2 regions of the Priestia sp. KCTC 13724 genome follow, and region 1 is predicted to be linked to the other one. Evidence: riboswitches for the same ligand, from Rfam matches in the RefSeq annotation. Region 1 holds a riboswitch; the other holds the start of a gene.
The links. Region 1 has a riboswitch for S-adenosylmethionine ahead of metK (methionine adenosyltransferase). Riboswitches for the same ligand answer to the same signal wherever they lie in the genome.

Region 1 (7,738 bases):
ACCTTTGGCATAGCATTTAAGATAACTAAATAGGGATCCAAAACCTTTGCTAAACGATTTGAATACCATAGCAAAGTTGCTAAAATGATACCACACAGCGTTCCAATAATAAATCCAAGTACTGTTTCAAACAACGTAAAGCCAATGTGTTCTAATAATGAACCATCCCCTGTTTTTTCAATAAACAAATTCCACACTCGGAGTGGAGAGCTGAAAATAAGAGGGTCAATCCACTTGAGCGAAGATGCCAGTTGCCATATCCCAAAAAAAGATAAGAAGATAAATAATTGAACCAAACGAATGATTCGCTTTTCGCTATTTACTGCGGATTTGTATTGCTGATGTAAAACATCAGGATTGTGAGGCTGATTCAAGGTGATCCAACTCCTTCCAAATCTCCATGAACAGGTCGTTGTATACAGAGTGTTGTCTAGCTTCAAAAGGAGACAGAGTCTGAAGGATAGGTGGTACGGTGAAAATTCGAGCAATTCTTCCTGGGTTGGCTGAAAATAAAACGATTCGATTGCTCATGGCAATTGCTTCTCCAATATCATGCGTAACGAGTACCGCCGTTTTTTCATAAGTCATTAAGGTTTTTGATACAAGCTCTTCTAACTTTAATTTCGTTTGAAAGTCTAGAGCTGAAAAGGGTTCATCTAAAAGTAAAATACTAGGATTCGTAGCGAGTGTTCTAACGAGCGCCACACGTTGACGCATACCTCCAGATAATTGATGTGGAAAAAAATCTGAAACGCTTTTCAATCCCATTCCTTCTAAGAGCATTAATGCTCGCTGCTCATGTTCCTTTGTAAGGTTACGCTGGATTGTTAGTCCAAGAAGGATGTTGTCTTTTATCGTCTTCCAGGGAAATAAGTAGTCTTGTTGAAGCATATAACCAACTTCTGCTGTAGGCTCTTGAACAAGTTTATTCTTAATGTTTACTTCACCTGAAGTTGGTTTAATTAACCCAGCCAAAATCGAAAGAAGCGTCGTCTTTCCACATCCGCTAGGTCCTAGAAAAGAAATAAATTCTCCTTCTTTAATTGAAAGGTTGATATTTTCTAAAGCTGTGGTGGCTGATTTCATTGTGACATATACGTGGTGGACGTTTGTGATTTGTAAGCCTGACATGGTTACTGCTCCATGACGTCAGTTGCAATTTTTGTGTTGACTAATGTTTTGTGATCAATACGCTTAGGTAGTTCACCAGCTTCATCCATAATGCGTTGAAGGTTTTCCCACTCTTCTTTATCTAACACTGGGTTAGTAGCAAATGAATCTTGGGTTTTATATCTCTCAACAACGGTTTCAATTGTATCGATTGATGTGTCGTCAAAATAAGGAGCGATTGCTTCAGCAACTTCTTTTGCACTGTGCGTATCAACCCACTGCTGTGCATTATAGATAGCTCTTGTAAATTTCTCAGCAGTTTCAGGATTTTCTTTTAAAAAGCTGTTTTTTGACATGAATGTTGTATATGGAACCTTTCCTGACTCTTCACCAAAAGAAGCAACAATGTAACCTTTTCCTTCTTTTTCAAAAATACTGGCCGTTGGCTCAAATAGTTGGACATAGTCGCCAGTTCCAGATGCAAAAGCACTTGAAACGTTAGCAAAATCAATATTTTGAATAAGTGTTAGATCGTTTTTAGGGTCAATATTATGTTCTTTTAAGACGTACTCTCCAACCATTTGTGGCATGCCACCCTTACGCTGTCCTAAGAATGTTTTTCCTTTTAACTGGTCCCATGAGAAGTTATCAACTTTTTCACGTGCTACTAGAAATGTGCCATCCGTTTGCGTTAGTTGCGCAAAGTTAATAATGGGATCATCAGAACCTTGTGCAGCGACATAGATTGAAGTTTCTGAACCAACTAATGCAACATCTATGCCATCGGATAAAAGGGAAGTCATCGTTTTGTCTCCGCCCCAAGTAGTTTTTAATTCTACGTTTAGTCCTTCTTTCTCAAAAAAACCTTTTGATATAGCTACATATTGGGGAGCATAAAAGATGGATCTTGTTACTTCTCCTACGCGAACAGTTTCAATTGAGCTTTGTTTACCACAGCTCATTAAAGTGAAGGTTAAAATACAAATAGTGATGATGGACAGCAGCCATTTTATTTTTCGCATGGTATTTCCTCCTAACGTTAAAATAAGATTGTAAATCAATTATGATGAAACATAGTAATAGGCCAATATGTGGAGTAGGATTGATAGCGTGACTTTTTCTACAATAATATATGATAATGGATAAAATAGTGTGAACGTCTGGTTAAAAACGATTGAATGATAAGGAGGGTTTTTTATGAAGGACGGAACTATTATTAGTCAATATCCTTTTCCATCTCCCAATCCACGCATTTCGTTGTCAATTGTGACGTATATGTGTCAAGGTTTAAAAATTAAGGGGATGTTAGCGGAACCAAAAGAAGAAGGTACATATGATGGATTTTTATATTTAAGAGGTGGCATAAAAAATGTAGGTACTGTGAGACCAGGGAGGCTAATTCAATTCGCATCTCAAGGATTCATTGTAATGGCTCCATTTTATCGAGGGAATCAAGGTGGAGAAGGAAACGAAGATTTTGGGGGAGATGATCGTTACGATGCTTTTGCAGCTTATGACTTACTTGTCAATTACCCTCGAGTTCATCAAGACCGAATCCATGTATTTGGTTTTTCACGAGGAGGCGTAATGGCTTTGTTTACTGCCATTGAAAAAAGTTCAGCACGTTCGCTTGTTTTATGGGGAGGGGTAACGGATATGATTCTTACCTATGAAGAGCGAACAGATTTAAGGCGTATGATGAAAAGGGTCATTGGTGGGACACCTTCGAAATATCCAGACAGGTATGAATGGCGTTCACCGCTAACTCAGGCATATAAGCTAAGTATACCGACATTGTTAATACATGGAAAAGAAGATGCAAACGTGTCAATTGAGCATGCATATCAATTAGAGAAAATGCTGAGTGAACATGGGAAGCCCGTGGAAAGCTGGTACTTTGATGGATTTCCTCATGCGTTTCCTCCGAAGCAAAACCGAGAGACAGTGAAAAATTTAACTGAATGGATGAAAACAAAATAAAAGATATGCCAGCATAGAAAAAGCATTGTACAATAGAGGAAAAGAAAGGGAGGTAAGAAGGATGGGAATGCCACTAGAATTAAATACGATGATTGTTACAAAAGGAAATGAGAAGCGAGTAGTAGATAATGTATTTCAAATTGAAAAAAAAGGCTACCGCTTATACCCTCTTGAGGTTCCGCTTAGTATTCATAAAACGAAGAATGGTGAACGCGTTGGGACAGGTATTATTAAAAAGCTTGAGTTAGAGCAAAATAAAACCGTTGTCACATACGAGTTAATAAAGCTACACTCCACAAACTAAAAAAAGCCGGAATTAAAATTCCGGCTTTTCATTATTTTGAAATAATCGGTCCGCCCATTTGTGAAATTTCTGGAGCTACATTTGCAAAGCGCTCAAAGTTCTTTGTGAACTTTTGTGCTAATTGATGAGCTTTTTCTTCATATAAATTTGCATTCTTCCATGCTTTTACTGGTTGAAGTACTTCATCAGGGACACCAGGAACATGTGCAGGAATCTCAAGTCCAAAGATAGGATCTTGAACTGTATCTACGCTAATGAGTTCTCCTTCTAACGCTGCTTGAACCATTGCGCGTGTGTAAACTAGCTTCATTCGCTCTCCAACACCATACTCTCCACCAGTCCATCCCGTATTCACAAGATAAACATTTACGTTATGCTCATCAATTTTTTTACCTAGCATTTTAGCATAGGCTGTAGGTGGAAGAGGTAAGAATGGTTCACCAAAACAAGTAGAGAACGTCGCCTGTGGCGCAGTAATTCCGCGCTCTGTTCCCGCAAGTTTACTTGTATACCCACTTAAGAAATGATACATTGCTTGTTCTTTTGTTAGTTTGCTAATTGGAGGTAAAACTCCAAATGCGTCTGCTGTTAAGAAAACAATTGCCGTAGGATGTCCTGCAACGCTCGGTAAGATTGTGTTATCAATTGCTTGAATTGGATAAGCAGCACGAGTGTTTTCTGTTAAGCTATTATCATTATAGTCTGCAATTCTAGTATTCGAGTTAATCACAACATTTTCTAAAACTGTTCCAAATCGAATGGCATTAAAAATTTGAGGCTCTTTTTCTTTTGATAGTTGAATGCATTTTGCATAACAACCGCCTTCAATGTTAAATACGCCTGTACTAGACCAACCGTGCTCATCGTCACCAATTAGTCTTCTGGTAGCGTCAGCTGATAATGTTGTTTTTCCGGTGCCAGATAGTCCAAAGAATAGTGCAACATCACCTTCTTTGCCAACATTAGCTGAGCAGTGCATAGGAAGTATGTTATTTTGAGGAAGTAGGAAATTCATTACTGAGAAAATAGATTTTTTCATTTCGCCTGCATATTCCGTTCCACCAATTAATACAACTCTTCGTTCAAATGAAATAATAATAAATGTCTCTGAATTTGTCCCATCAATGTCTGGAACAGCTTTAAAAGTAGGAGCAGATACAATTGAGAATGATTCAGCATCACTTTTTAGCTTCGTGTCTTCTGGACGAATAAATAGTTGGTGAGCAAACAAATTATGCCATGCGTATTCATTTACGACTTGGATTGGAAGCTGATATTTATCATCGGCGCCCGCATAGCCGTTAAACACAAATAGCTCATTTTGTTCTTTTAAATGTTCTAATACTTTTTTATAAAGCGCGTCAAATCGTTCAGATGAAAACGGTTGATTCACATCTCCCCATTCAACAGTATGAGATGTTAAGGAATCGCTTACAATGAATTTATCGTGTGGGGAACGCCCCGTATATTTTCCTGTTTCAACTTGAATAGCACCTGTAGAAGTCAATACGCCTTCTTGTCGCTCTAAAATCTTTTCGACTAATTGAGAAACAGATAGTTGGTGATTCACTTTTTCAGATTCCAGGAGATTGGCTAATTCAATAGACATATTAACAGTACTCATGTGCACTACCTTCCTTTTTTTAAAATGATGTTTAAATGTACAATTAGTATAACACATTACTTTAAATAGTCTATACTATTCGAATGAAAATGTTAAAATGTTGCGAAAATTTTTTGTTTTAGAGAGCATAAAACGTTTTTGTGAGATGATCTTACTAGTGAAAGGTTTCTGTAAATAATAGGGGAGGAAAATACAACCTTTAAGTGATTTTCATAGGAATGTTATTGACATAACAGAGCATTTTCCTGTATGATATGTCCTTGAACGGATACTCTCTTATCCCGAGCTGGTGGAGGGACAGGCCCTATGAAACCCAGCAACCATCACCCATTTCCATAGAGGTGATAAGGTGCTAACCTGATGCAAGGGAATAAACCTTGATCGATAAGAGTGAAAGGCTTATGCAGAACTTGATACCTTTCCTCGATACAAGGAAAGGTTTTTTATATTGAAAAAATGTAAATGAACCACAATAAGGGAATGAGTACCGTATCACAATGTATCATATTTAAAGGAGGAAAACCGATGTCAACACAACGTCGTCTGTTTACGTCAGAATCTGTTACAGAGGGACATCCAGATAAAATTTGTGACCAAATTTCTGACTCAATTCTTGATGCTATTTTAGCTGAAGATCCAAATGCTCGTGTTGCTTGTGAAACAAGCGTAACAACTGGTTTAGTATTAGTAAGTGGTGAAATCACAACATCTACTTATGTAGATATTCAAAAAACAGTACGTGATACAATCAAAGAAATTGGTTATACGCGTGCAAAATATGGTTTTGATGCGGATACTTGTGGAGTAATCACAGCAATCGGTGAGCAATCTCCAGATATCGCTGCTGGTGTAGACCAAGCGTTAGAAGCTCGTGAAGGTTCAATGTCTGATGAAGAAATTGAAGCAATCGGAGCTGGTGACCAAGGTTTAATGTTTGGCTACGCTTGTAATGAAACAAAAGAATTAATGCCGTTACCAATTTCTTTAGCTCATAAGTTAGCGCGTCGCTTAACAGAAGTGCGTAAAGAAGAAATTTTACCTTACCTTCGTCCAGATGGTAAAACGCAAGTAACGGTTGAATATGATGAAAACAATCAACCAGTTCGTGTTGATACAATCGTTATCTCAACTCAGCATCATCCAGAAGTAACGTTAGAGCAAATTCAACGTAACTTAAAAGAATATGTAATCAATCCAGTTGTTCCACAAGAATTAATCGATGAGAACACGAAGTACTTCATTAACCCAACAGGACGTTTTGTAATTGGTGGTCCTCAAGGTGATGCAGGATTAACAGGTCGTAAAATTATCGTTGATACTTATGGTGGATATGCTCGTCACGGTGGTGGCGCATTCTCTGGTAAAGATGCAACAAAAGTTGACCGCTCAGCAGCATATGCAGCACGCTACGTTGCGAAAAATATTGTAGCTGCAGGATTAGCTGATCGTTGTGAAGTTCAGCTTGCATATGCCATTGGTGTAGCTCAGCCAGTTTCAATCTCTATTGATACATTTGGAACAGGTAAAGTAACTGAAGAAGTATTAGTTGAAGTAGTACGTAACAACTTTGATCTTCGTCCAGCTGGTATCATTAAAATGCTTGATTTAAGACGCCCAATTTATAAGCAAACAGCAGCATACGGTCACTTTGGTCGTACTGATGTTGAGCTTCCTTGGGAGTTCACTGATAAAGCAGAAGCTTTAAAAACTGAAGCTTTAGCTAAATAAAAAAAGAGGCTGGGACATAAGTAATTCAGCCAATGATAAACCTGAACGATTGAGAGTTTCTCACTTTTAATCGTTCAGGTTTTTTGTTGATTGTGAAAACAATGTTGGAAACAGGGTGGAATGGAGCGTAGGACACTCGACTCCTGCGGGAAAGAGAGGGAAAACTGAGATCCCGCAGCGCAGCGAGGAAGCTCAGGTTCCTCCCCGCGGAAAGCGAGTGGCCGTAGCGCAATAGAACGAACGTGTTGGGACAAACCAAAAAGATTGGAACAGCTATTGTTCGTCTCTTAGAAGCAATCATTTTGTTATGTCCCAAACTCTTTTTTATTGAACAAATTCTAACCCATTGTTTGATTTAGTAGTGACTGCTTCATAGCGAAGCAGTAATTGGTCAAAAATAGAATCCCAAGATTGCGTAAGAGCATAGCGACGAGCAGCGTCTCCAAACCTTAGTCGAAGCTGGGAGGACTCTAACAAAGTACAAATGGATTCAATAAATTCTTCAAGTGAATTCGGGGTGCAGAGGTAGCCATTCTTCTCATTGCTAACAATATGTTTTACTCCCCCTGCATTAGCAGCAATGACAGGCGTACCGCAGGACAATGCTTCTAATACAACGTTACCAAAGGTCTCCGTTTCAGAAGGAAATATGAATAGGTCGGAAGCTGCATATAGTTTAGCTAAATGCTCATGTTCTAAGAAGTCGATGAATGTAATGGATTCACCCGCTTCTTGCTGCAGCGCCTCCTTGCTAGGCCCACCTCCAACAATAAGCCACTGTACTTGGTGGCGTAAATGGTCGGGAAGTAAGCGAGATAGCTTTAATAAAAATGCTACGTTTTTTCAGGAGATAAACGTCCAACATATGTTAAGATATAAGGCTTTTTTATATTGTATTTTATGCGGATATCAAATTTATCGTAGTAGGGATGAAATAAATGATGATCGACTCCTCTAGACCAGATAGATATAGATTTAAAGCCTTGATTTAA
Region 2 (7,738 bases), on a different contig from region 1:
TGAAACAGATTGGCTGGTTTAAGTCTGGTAGTGTACCAAGCTTAAATCAGCCAATTTGTCTTTTACTCGCATATAATTAATAAAATGCTAGTGTTTTAGAATGCTTCGTGCGACAAATGTAGCTATGTGTAAAGAGTGGTTTCTAAATTACACTAAGCGGAGAGCCCATTCTTAATAACTAAATAAGAACTACTAGTCACCATAGAAATTTATATATATGCAATTGATTTTTATAAAAATACATAGTAGAATAAAACAGAAATATTATTCTATCAAAGTTTTATCAGAAGTTTTGAAAAGAAAAAAAGCATAAAAATAAAAATAATCTATTTTATATACAAACCCTGTAGAGTCGTAGTCTATGATGGAGTCATCATTCCTAAAACACTCATTTACATCGGCATGCACATCATTTATCATAAAGACATCAAATGTTTTTAGAATATTTTTAATAATTTGTTAGAAAACAGGAGGATTACTATGTCAAACGATTGGAATCATCTATTTAACAGAATGCCTGAACTTTTAGCACCTACTATGGCAAAAGATCATCCAAATCTACCCGTTATAAAAGAAGAAGGGTGCTACTACTATGGATTAGACGGCAAACAATACCTAGACTTTACATCTGGAATTGCAACAACGAATGTTGGACATCGGCATCCAAAAGTTGTGCAAGCTATTAAAGACGGAGCTGACCAGTTACTTCATGGACCTTCTGGCGTTATCATGTATGAGTCTATCTTGAGATTAGCTGACGAATTAGGAAAAGTTACGCCTGGTAACCTGGACTGTTTCTTCTTTGGAAACAGCGGAACGGAAGCAATTGAAGGCGCTTTAAAGCTTGCTCGTCACGTAACAAAACGACCTTACGTCGTGTCATTCTTAGGCTGTTTTCATGGACGTTCAATGGGAGCGCTAAGCGTCACAACTTCAAAAAGTAAATACCGTCAGTTTCAGCAGCCTTCTGGTTTAACCTATCAAATTCCATATGCCAATCCAAAAGAATGTCCAGACGGTGTTAATGTAGATGCTTATTTTGAAGACAAGCTTGAAAAAGACTTTAATACTTTGTTTAAGCATCAAGTAACGCCAGAAGAAGTAGCAGCTGTTATTTTAGAGCCTGTTCTTGGTGAAGGTGGATATATCATTCCACCAAAAAGCTGGATGAAAAAGCTTCGTGAAATCTGTGACCGTCATGGCATTTTACTCATTTTTGATGAGGTGCAAACAGGTTTTGGACGTACTGGAGAATGGTTTGCTGCACAGACATTTGACGTCGTGCCAGATATTATGGCTATTGCAAAAGGCATCGCTTCAGGCATTCCGTTAAGTGCTACTGTGGCTTCACAAGAGCTTATGAAAAAATGGCCTCTTGGCACGCATAGCACTACGTTTGGCGGTAATCCAATTGGCTGTTCGGCTGCGCTTGCTACACTTGAAGTGCTTCAAGAAGAAAATCTTCTCGAAAATGCAAAAGAAATGGGTGCTTATGCGCTCAAACAATTGGAGCTGTTAAAAGAAAAGCATTCGCTAATTGGAGACATTCGTGGAGTGGGACTTATGATCGGAATTGAGATTGTACATCCTGAAACAGGTGAACCCAATGGGGATGCACTATTTGAAATTCTAGACTTAGCTCTTGAACAAGGCGTTCTCTTCTATTTCTGTGGCAATGCAAGCGAAGTGATTCGTATGGTTCCACCTTTATCCGTAACGAAAGAGCAGATTGATGAAGGTCTTGCTATGCTAGATCAGGCTATTCATTTATATGAGCAAAAAGTTGCTATTAATGTATAAAAAGAGTGCTTAAGGCACTCTTTTTTGTTGGTCTAGTTATGATAGCGGTATCATATTGTTAGAAAGAAAAATCTTTTCAGAAAAGTCATTGACATTCCTTTGCTCAGCGTGTAACATAGGATTTAAGTTATCAACAATATTCTACAATATTCGACAAACTTCTTATCCAGAGAGGTGGAGGGACTGGCCCTGTGAAACCTCGGCAACGGACATTTGAACCGTGCCAACTCCAACAAGCAGTGCTTGATAGATAAGAAGAGAGCTGGTTCTTACTTACATGATCCCAACCTCTTCTTACAGTCATTAAGACACTGTAAGTGGAGGTTTTATTATTTTATAACTACATACTGTACGTTTTCTTATCTAGAGAGGTAGAGGGACCTGGCCCTATGACACCTCAGCAACAGGCTGATTGCACTGTGCTAATTCCAGCAAGCGCTTAGAAGCTTGAACGATAAGAAGCAGGTTCTTTAGATAAGGAAGCTTCTTCTATGAAGCTTCCTTTTTATTTTTAGTAAATGGGGTGTAAGAATGAATTTACAGATAGAAAAGCTTAAAGAAAGCGTTATTGAGTATATTAACCAACAAGCTCAAACTTACATAGATACAAGTCATGCAATCCACGACCATCCTGAAATCGGAAATGAAGAGAAATTTGCATCTTATCTCTTATGTAAGCTGCTAGAAGAAGCAGACTTTACCGTGGAACGCGGGGTAGCTGGACATGATACAGCATTTTTAGCAAAAAAAGCATCCGCAAGAAAAGGACCGAGAATTGGATTTCTTGCGGAGTATGATGCGCTTCCAGGGCTTGGACATGCTTGTGGTCATAACATTATTGGAACAACTAGCGTAGGAGCAGCGATTGCGCTTAGCCAAGTGCTTGACGAAATAGGAGGAGAGCTTGTTGTGTTGGGCACCCCAGCGGAAGAAGGTGGACCGAATGGAAGTGCAAAAGGAAGCTTTGTGAAAGCGGGCCTTGTGCAAGACTTAAATGCTTGCATGATGGTTCACCCTGGAAAAGAAACGTGTATTACAGGGACAACGCTAGCTGTGGATCCTATTGATTTTGAGTTTTATGGACAGGCATCTCACGCAGCATCAGCTCCTGAAGAAGGCATTAACGCGTTAGATGCGGTTATTCAATTATTCAATGGAGTGAACGCACTTCGTCAACATGTAAAGGATGATGTGAAAATTCACGGCATTATTACAGACGGAGGAACGGCTCCCAATATTGTTCCCGACTATGCAAAAGCGCGCTTTTATATTCGCGCACAAACGCGTAAAGAGTGTGATCAAGTGACGGAGAGAGTACAGCAAATCGCAAAGGGAGCGGCTATGGCAACTGGTGCTAAACTTAACGCATATTTCATTCAAAATAAAGTAGATCATATTCAGCTAAACCGCGCTTTTGATCGAGTATTTGAAGAAGTATTTACAGAATTAGGCGAAGACGTAGATACGGCGCATAAGCCTGGAATTGGCTCATCTGATGCAGGAAATGTTAGTCAAGTGGTACCAACCATTCACCCTTATATCAAAATCGGTGCTGAAACGCTGGCTTGGCACACTGATGAATTTCGTGAAGCAGCTAAATCTCCAGAAGGTGACAAAGGGTTACTTCAAGGGACAAAAGGTCTTGCTCTCATTGGCTTACGTTTATTAACTGAAGAGGACACGCTTTGTGCTATAAAAGACGAATTTACGAAGAGGCAGGCAGAGCTAGACTAGAATACATCTTTTCTTTCGTTCTCATAAAAGCTCTCTTTCACTCGTATGATAAAAAGAACGTAAGTGAAAGGGGGACGCACTTATTATTATTGTGCAGGGTCGTGCATTAAATATGAATGCAGTGCCATATAGCATGCTTGAAGCTAATAAAGCACAGATTTTGAGAAAAATGGCTCAGTATCAAACAATTTATCGGTATGACAATATTATGCAGTTAGATTTTGAGCTGACTACCCGCCTACGAATTGTAGAAGCATCGTATCTGTTGTATAGAAGTGGTGCGAGATTTGCAACTTTTAAAGAATCTGAATGTAACGAAACATATTGGCTTCGAACCGAAAAAGGAGGATTTAAGCTAAAAGAGAACGTGTTGCCATCCGTCGCATTAAACGATATTTTCTTTAATGGTTCGCTCTATGCGTTTGAATGTGCGGTTGCGATTGTTATGGTTTTTTATAAAGGTGTGTTGGAGAGTATTGGAGAGAGGGATTTTAATCAATTATTTACGAATTTAGTATTATATAGCGGTAAATTTGATGAAGATTTAAATCTTCAAAATCATCATGGTTATGATTTTTTAGAGGGAGACTGCGCTTATTTCAAAAACCCTGATCACCATGAAGATACCCCTCAATGGCAAGGTGAAAATACGATTATCGTTGGGGACGACTTGTATTTTGGACACGGCGTAGGCGTTAAATCCGCTGAAGGAATTATTGAACTGCTAAATGAAAAGAGAAAAGAAAACGCAACAGAGTCTGCTTACTTAACGTCATACATTACGCGTGTTGGTTTCCGCTACCTTAGCCAATTTTATGTTCATCGTGATGTCCTCGTTGAAGTTGATTATGATAAGCTCCCTCTTGTTGTGAGTCAAATAGGCTCAAGCACATACATTGGTTAAGAAAAACCCTCGCTTTCACAAAGCGGGGGTTTCCTATGATAAAGAGTAGAAGTGAACCAATATAATCTGCCTTAGTTGCTATAGAAAGAAGCATACCCTGCTATAATAAACAAAAGAAGCAGCGCAATTGTGATACCGATGATCCACAGCGACAATTTCTTCATAAGGAATACCTCCTCCATTCATTTAAAGAGTAGAAGATGAACCACCTGATGAACCGCTGGCTGTACCATATACAGTTTGACGCTTTACACCAGCTGTTTTGAACCCAACCTTCCAATTCCAATCAATTTGTCCGTAAGCACGGTTAGAAGAGACCCATGTTTTGGAATTTTGTTTTGAAATTGAGACTAGGGGATTGACGTTTTTCACAACTTTTCCGCTCACACTTTGTACGGACGTAACGTTAGATCCACTTGTGGAATAATAGACTGTAGCTTTCACTTGCGTAGTAGTAAACCCTGCAATTTTATACTGTGCTGTATAGGAAGCCGTGCGTGATACACCAGACGATAATGTGGAAAAACGTGACGTTGCATATGCAGATGCTACTGCTGTATTGCTTGTAGGCGCGTCATCGTAATCAACGGATTCCGTTACTTCAATAGAATTAAGTAGCTCGTCTGGGTGATTTAAGTAGTAGATAACTTTTTCTTGCTGTTCAGGAGATAAAGCTGAAAATTGCTCTGCTGAATCTGACTCTCCCTGGGTATTAAGATAAGCAACATATGAAGAAATAGTATATCGCTCAGATCCCGTACTCATTGCTGAAGCGGGTTTTGTTGCAAAAAAAGTGAAGCCTAAAAGTATGATTGATACACAAAAAAGCATTTCTTTTTTTAACATTTGGTGTCGGCCCTTTCCATAATTACTAGGTAAATAGAATCGTAACGACTATTACTTTACCATATTTTCCTGGAAAAACGACAAATTTCTTTTAAAACAATTTAATAATAAATGTGTTGAAATACATCGGAGAAATGTAAATATAAAAAAGTATGTAAGGTTTTCTGACATTTTCCTGGCATTACTGTTAAAAAGAGAATATGATGTATTCAAGATCACATTATTCTCCTGCGATTTCGTATAACCTCTTGAAAAAGGGACTTGGGATTTTTCGTGGATCCACCTTCCTAGCTGCGTAAATCAGCTAGGAATTTTTTTTACCTTTTCAATAGACAGAATAATTAGTTATTTTTGATATATAATGAAACGCAAGAGAACGATGGATTTAAAGAGAGAGTAGGGGGCTTGAAGGAATGCAGCATATTTTAATTAAAAATGCGGAAATTATTACGATGAACGAAAAGAATGACATTGTATATGGAGATCTATACATAGTAGGAGACCGTATCGCTGCCATTGGTAAAGGGTTATCACCGGAAAAAGTCGATAAAGTCATTGATGGAACAAATCGGACAATTGTTCCTGGTTTCATTCATACTCACATTCATTTATGCCAAACGATGTTTCGCGGACAAGGCGATGACTTGGAGTTGATGGATTGGCTTCAAAAGAAAATATGGCCTTTAGAAGCTGCGCATGATGAAGAATCTATTTATTACTCCGCATTATTAGGTATTGGCGAGCTCATTAAAAGTGGCACTACAACTATCGTGGATATGGAAACCGTGCATCATACTGATTCGGCATTTGAAGCTATTGCACAAAGTGGTATTCGCGCCATTGCTGGTAAAGTAATGATGGATAAAAAAGCGGACAACATGCCAAAAGCATTACAGGAAACAACCGCTTCCTCAATTGCGGAAAGTGTTAAGCTGCTTGAGAAATGGCACGGATCTTATAATGACCGCATTCAGTACGCGTTTTCTCCCCGATTTGTTATTTCGTGTACGGAAGATTTACTAAGAGAAGTTGCGCACTTATCCGCGACTTACGGTGTGCATGTACATACGCATGCGTCTGAAAACCAAGAGGAAATTCGAATTGTAGAAGAAGAAACAGGCATGCGAAATATTTTATACTTAGATCACTTAGGGTTAGCCAATGAGCGGTTAATTTTAGCACACTGCGTCTGGCTGAATGACCAGGAAAAGGCAGTGATTAAAGATAGAGGAGTAAAGGTGAGTCATTGCCCAGGCTCAAATATGAAACTTGCTTCGGGATTTGCTGAGATTCCACATCTTCATGAACAGGGCATTTGTCTAAGTTTAGGAGCAGATGGCGCGCCTTGTAATAATAACCTCGATATGTTTAATGAAATGCGCCTTGCAGCAACGATTCATAAGCCGTCCTATGGGCCTACAGCGATGAATGCGAAGCATGTGCTTGAAATGGCAACGATTGGTGGAGCCAAAGCTGTTGGGCTTGAAAATGAAATTGGAAGTATTGAGGTTGGGAAAAAAGCCGACTTAGCTATGCTGAACCTTTATCAGCTTCATACGTTTCCATCATATGGTGTGGACCCAATCTCGCGCGTTGTTTATTCAGCTACGCGAGGAGATGTGGAAATAACGATGGTGGATGGCCAAATTGTGATGGATAACCGAGTCTTAAAAACAATTGATGAGAGAATTGTTTTAAAAGAAGCCAATGGCACTATCGAGCGTTTATTAAAAAGAGTAGCGCTGCTTACGTCGTAAAAAAGCAGCTAAACTTTTTACTAGTATCGTTAATTTGAAAATTAAAAATAAATAGAATATAAAAAGTTTTATTATGATAACGTTTTCCGCCTTTGCATCTTTCATAATTAGGACTATAATAGGACAAAAGATTTTACTTCAAGATGTGAAAAGTGTACATTCTAGCCATAATAAGTGGTGGAGTTCTCTCTGCCGCTTATTATGTTTTTGTATGAGCTCTAATGAAGAAATTAGTTGTTCAAGACGCCTGATCACCACAGATTGAGGTTATGTTATAACAATAAACAGGGAGGCGCATGTTTTGGAGCGTAGTAGTATATTAGAGCGCGTGTTTAAACTCTCGGAACGTCAAACAACGCCAAAACAAGAAATTTTAGCGGGCTTAACCACTTTTATGACCGTTAGCTACATGGTTATCGTCAATCCGCTTATTTTATCTGACGCTGGTATTCCGAAAGAAGCAGCGTTAGCAGCAACGATTTATGCCATTGTATTCAGTACAATACTTATGTCGCTATGGGCTAACTTTCCAATCGTTACTGGTCCTGGTATGGGATTAAATGCATTCTTTACGTATTCGGTTGTGCTAGGACAAGGCCTATCGTGGCAAACGGCTCTTGGTGCTGTCTTTATATCTGGTATTTTATTCTTTTTATTAACCGTAACCGGTATTCGTAGCAAAATCGTCGATGCCATT

Region 2: linked by a shared signal. The riboswitch ahead of AC1UFB_RS14885 (M20 family metallopeptidase) and the one ahead of metK (methionine adenosyltransferase) in region 1 are both predicted to bind S-adenosylmethionine.

The regions. Positions count from the first base shown of each region.
Region 1 is NZ_JBXDLD010000057.1:35,004-42,741, forward strand. Features, by position in the region: gene AC1UFB_RS08700 (ABC transporter permease) at 1-374, opposite strand, end outside; gene AC1UFB_RS08705 (ABC transporter ATP-binding protein) at 352-1,131, opposite strand; gene AC1UFB_RS08710 (ABC transporter substrate-binding protein) at 1,134-2,132, opposite strand; gene AC1UFB_RS08715 (alpha/beta hydrolase family protein) at 2,308-3,090, shown strand; gene AC1UFB_RS08720 (DUF2584 domain-containing protein) at 3,152-3,394, shown strand; gene pckA (phosphoenolpyruvate carboxykinase (ATP)) at 3,426-5,018, opposite strand; SAM riboswitch class I at 5,292-5,409, shown strand; gene metK (methionine adenosyltransferase) at 5,544-6,746, shown strand; partial or broken gene AC1UFB_RS08735 (glycosyltransferase) at 7,071-7,529, opposite strand; gene AC1UFB_RS08740 (glycosyltransferase) at 7,580-7,738, opposite strand, start outside.
Region 2 is NZ_JBXDLD010000109.1:13,276-21,013, reverse strand. Features, by position in the region: gene AC1UFB_RS14890 (aspartate aminotransferase family protein) at 481-1,800, shown strand; SAM riboswitch class I at 1,960-2,057, shown strand; SAM riboswitch class I at 2,157-2,261, shown strand; gene AC1UFB_RS14885 (M20 family metallopeptidase) at 2,332-3,534, shown strand; gene AC1UFB_RS14880 (protein-glutamine gamma-glutamyltransferase) at 3,626-4,438, shown strand; gene AC1UFB_RS14875 (hypothetical protein) at 4,625-5,284, opposite strand; gene AC1UFB_RS14870 (5'-deoxyadenosine deaminase) at 5,698-7,041, shown strand; gene AC1UFB_RS14865 (NCS2 family permease) at 7,343-7,738, shown strand, end outside.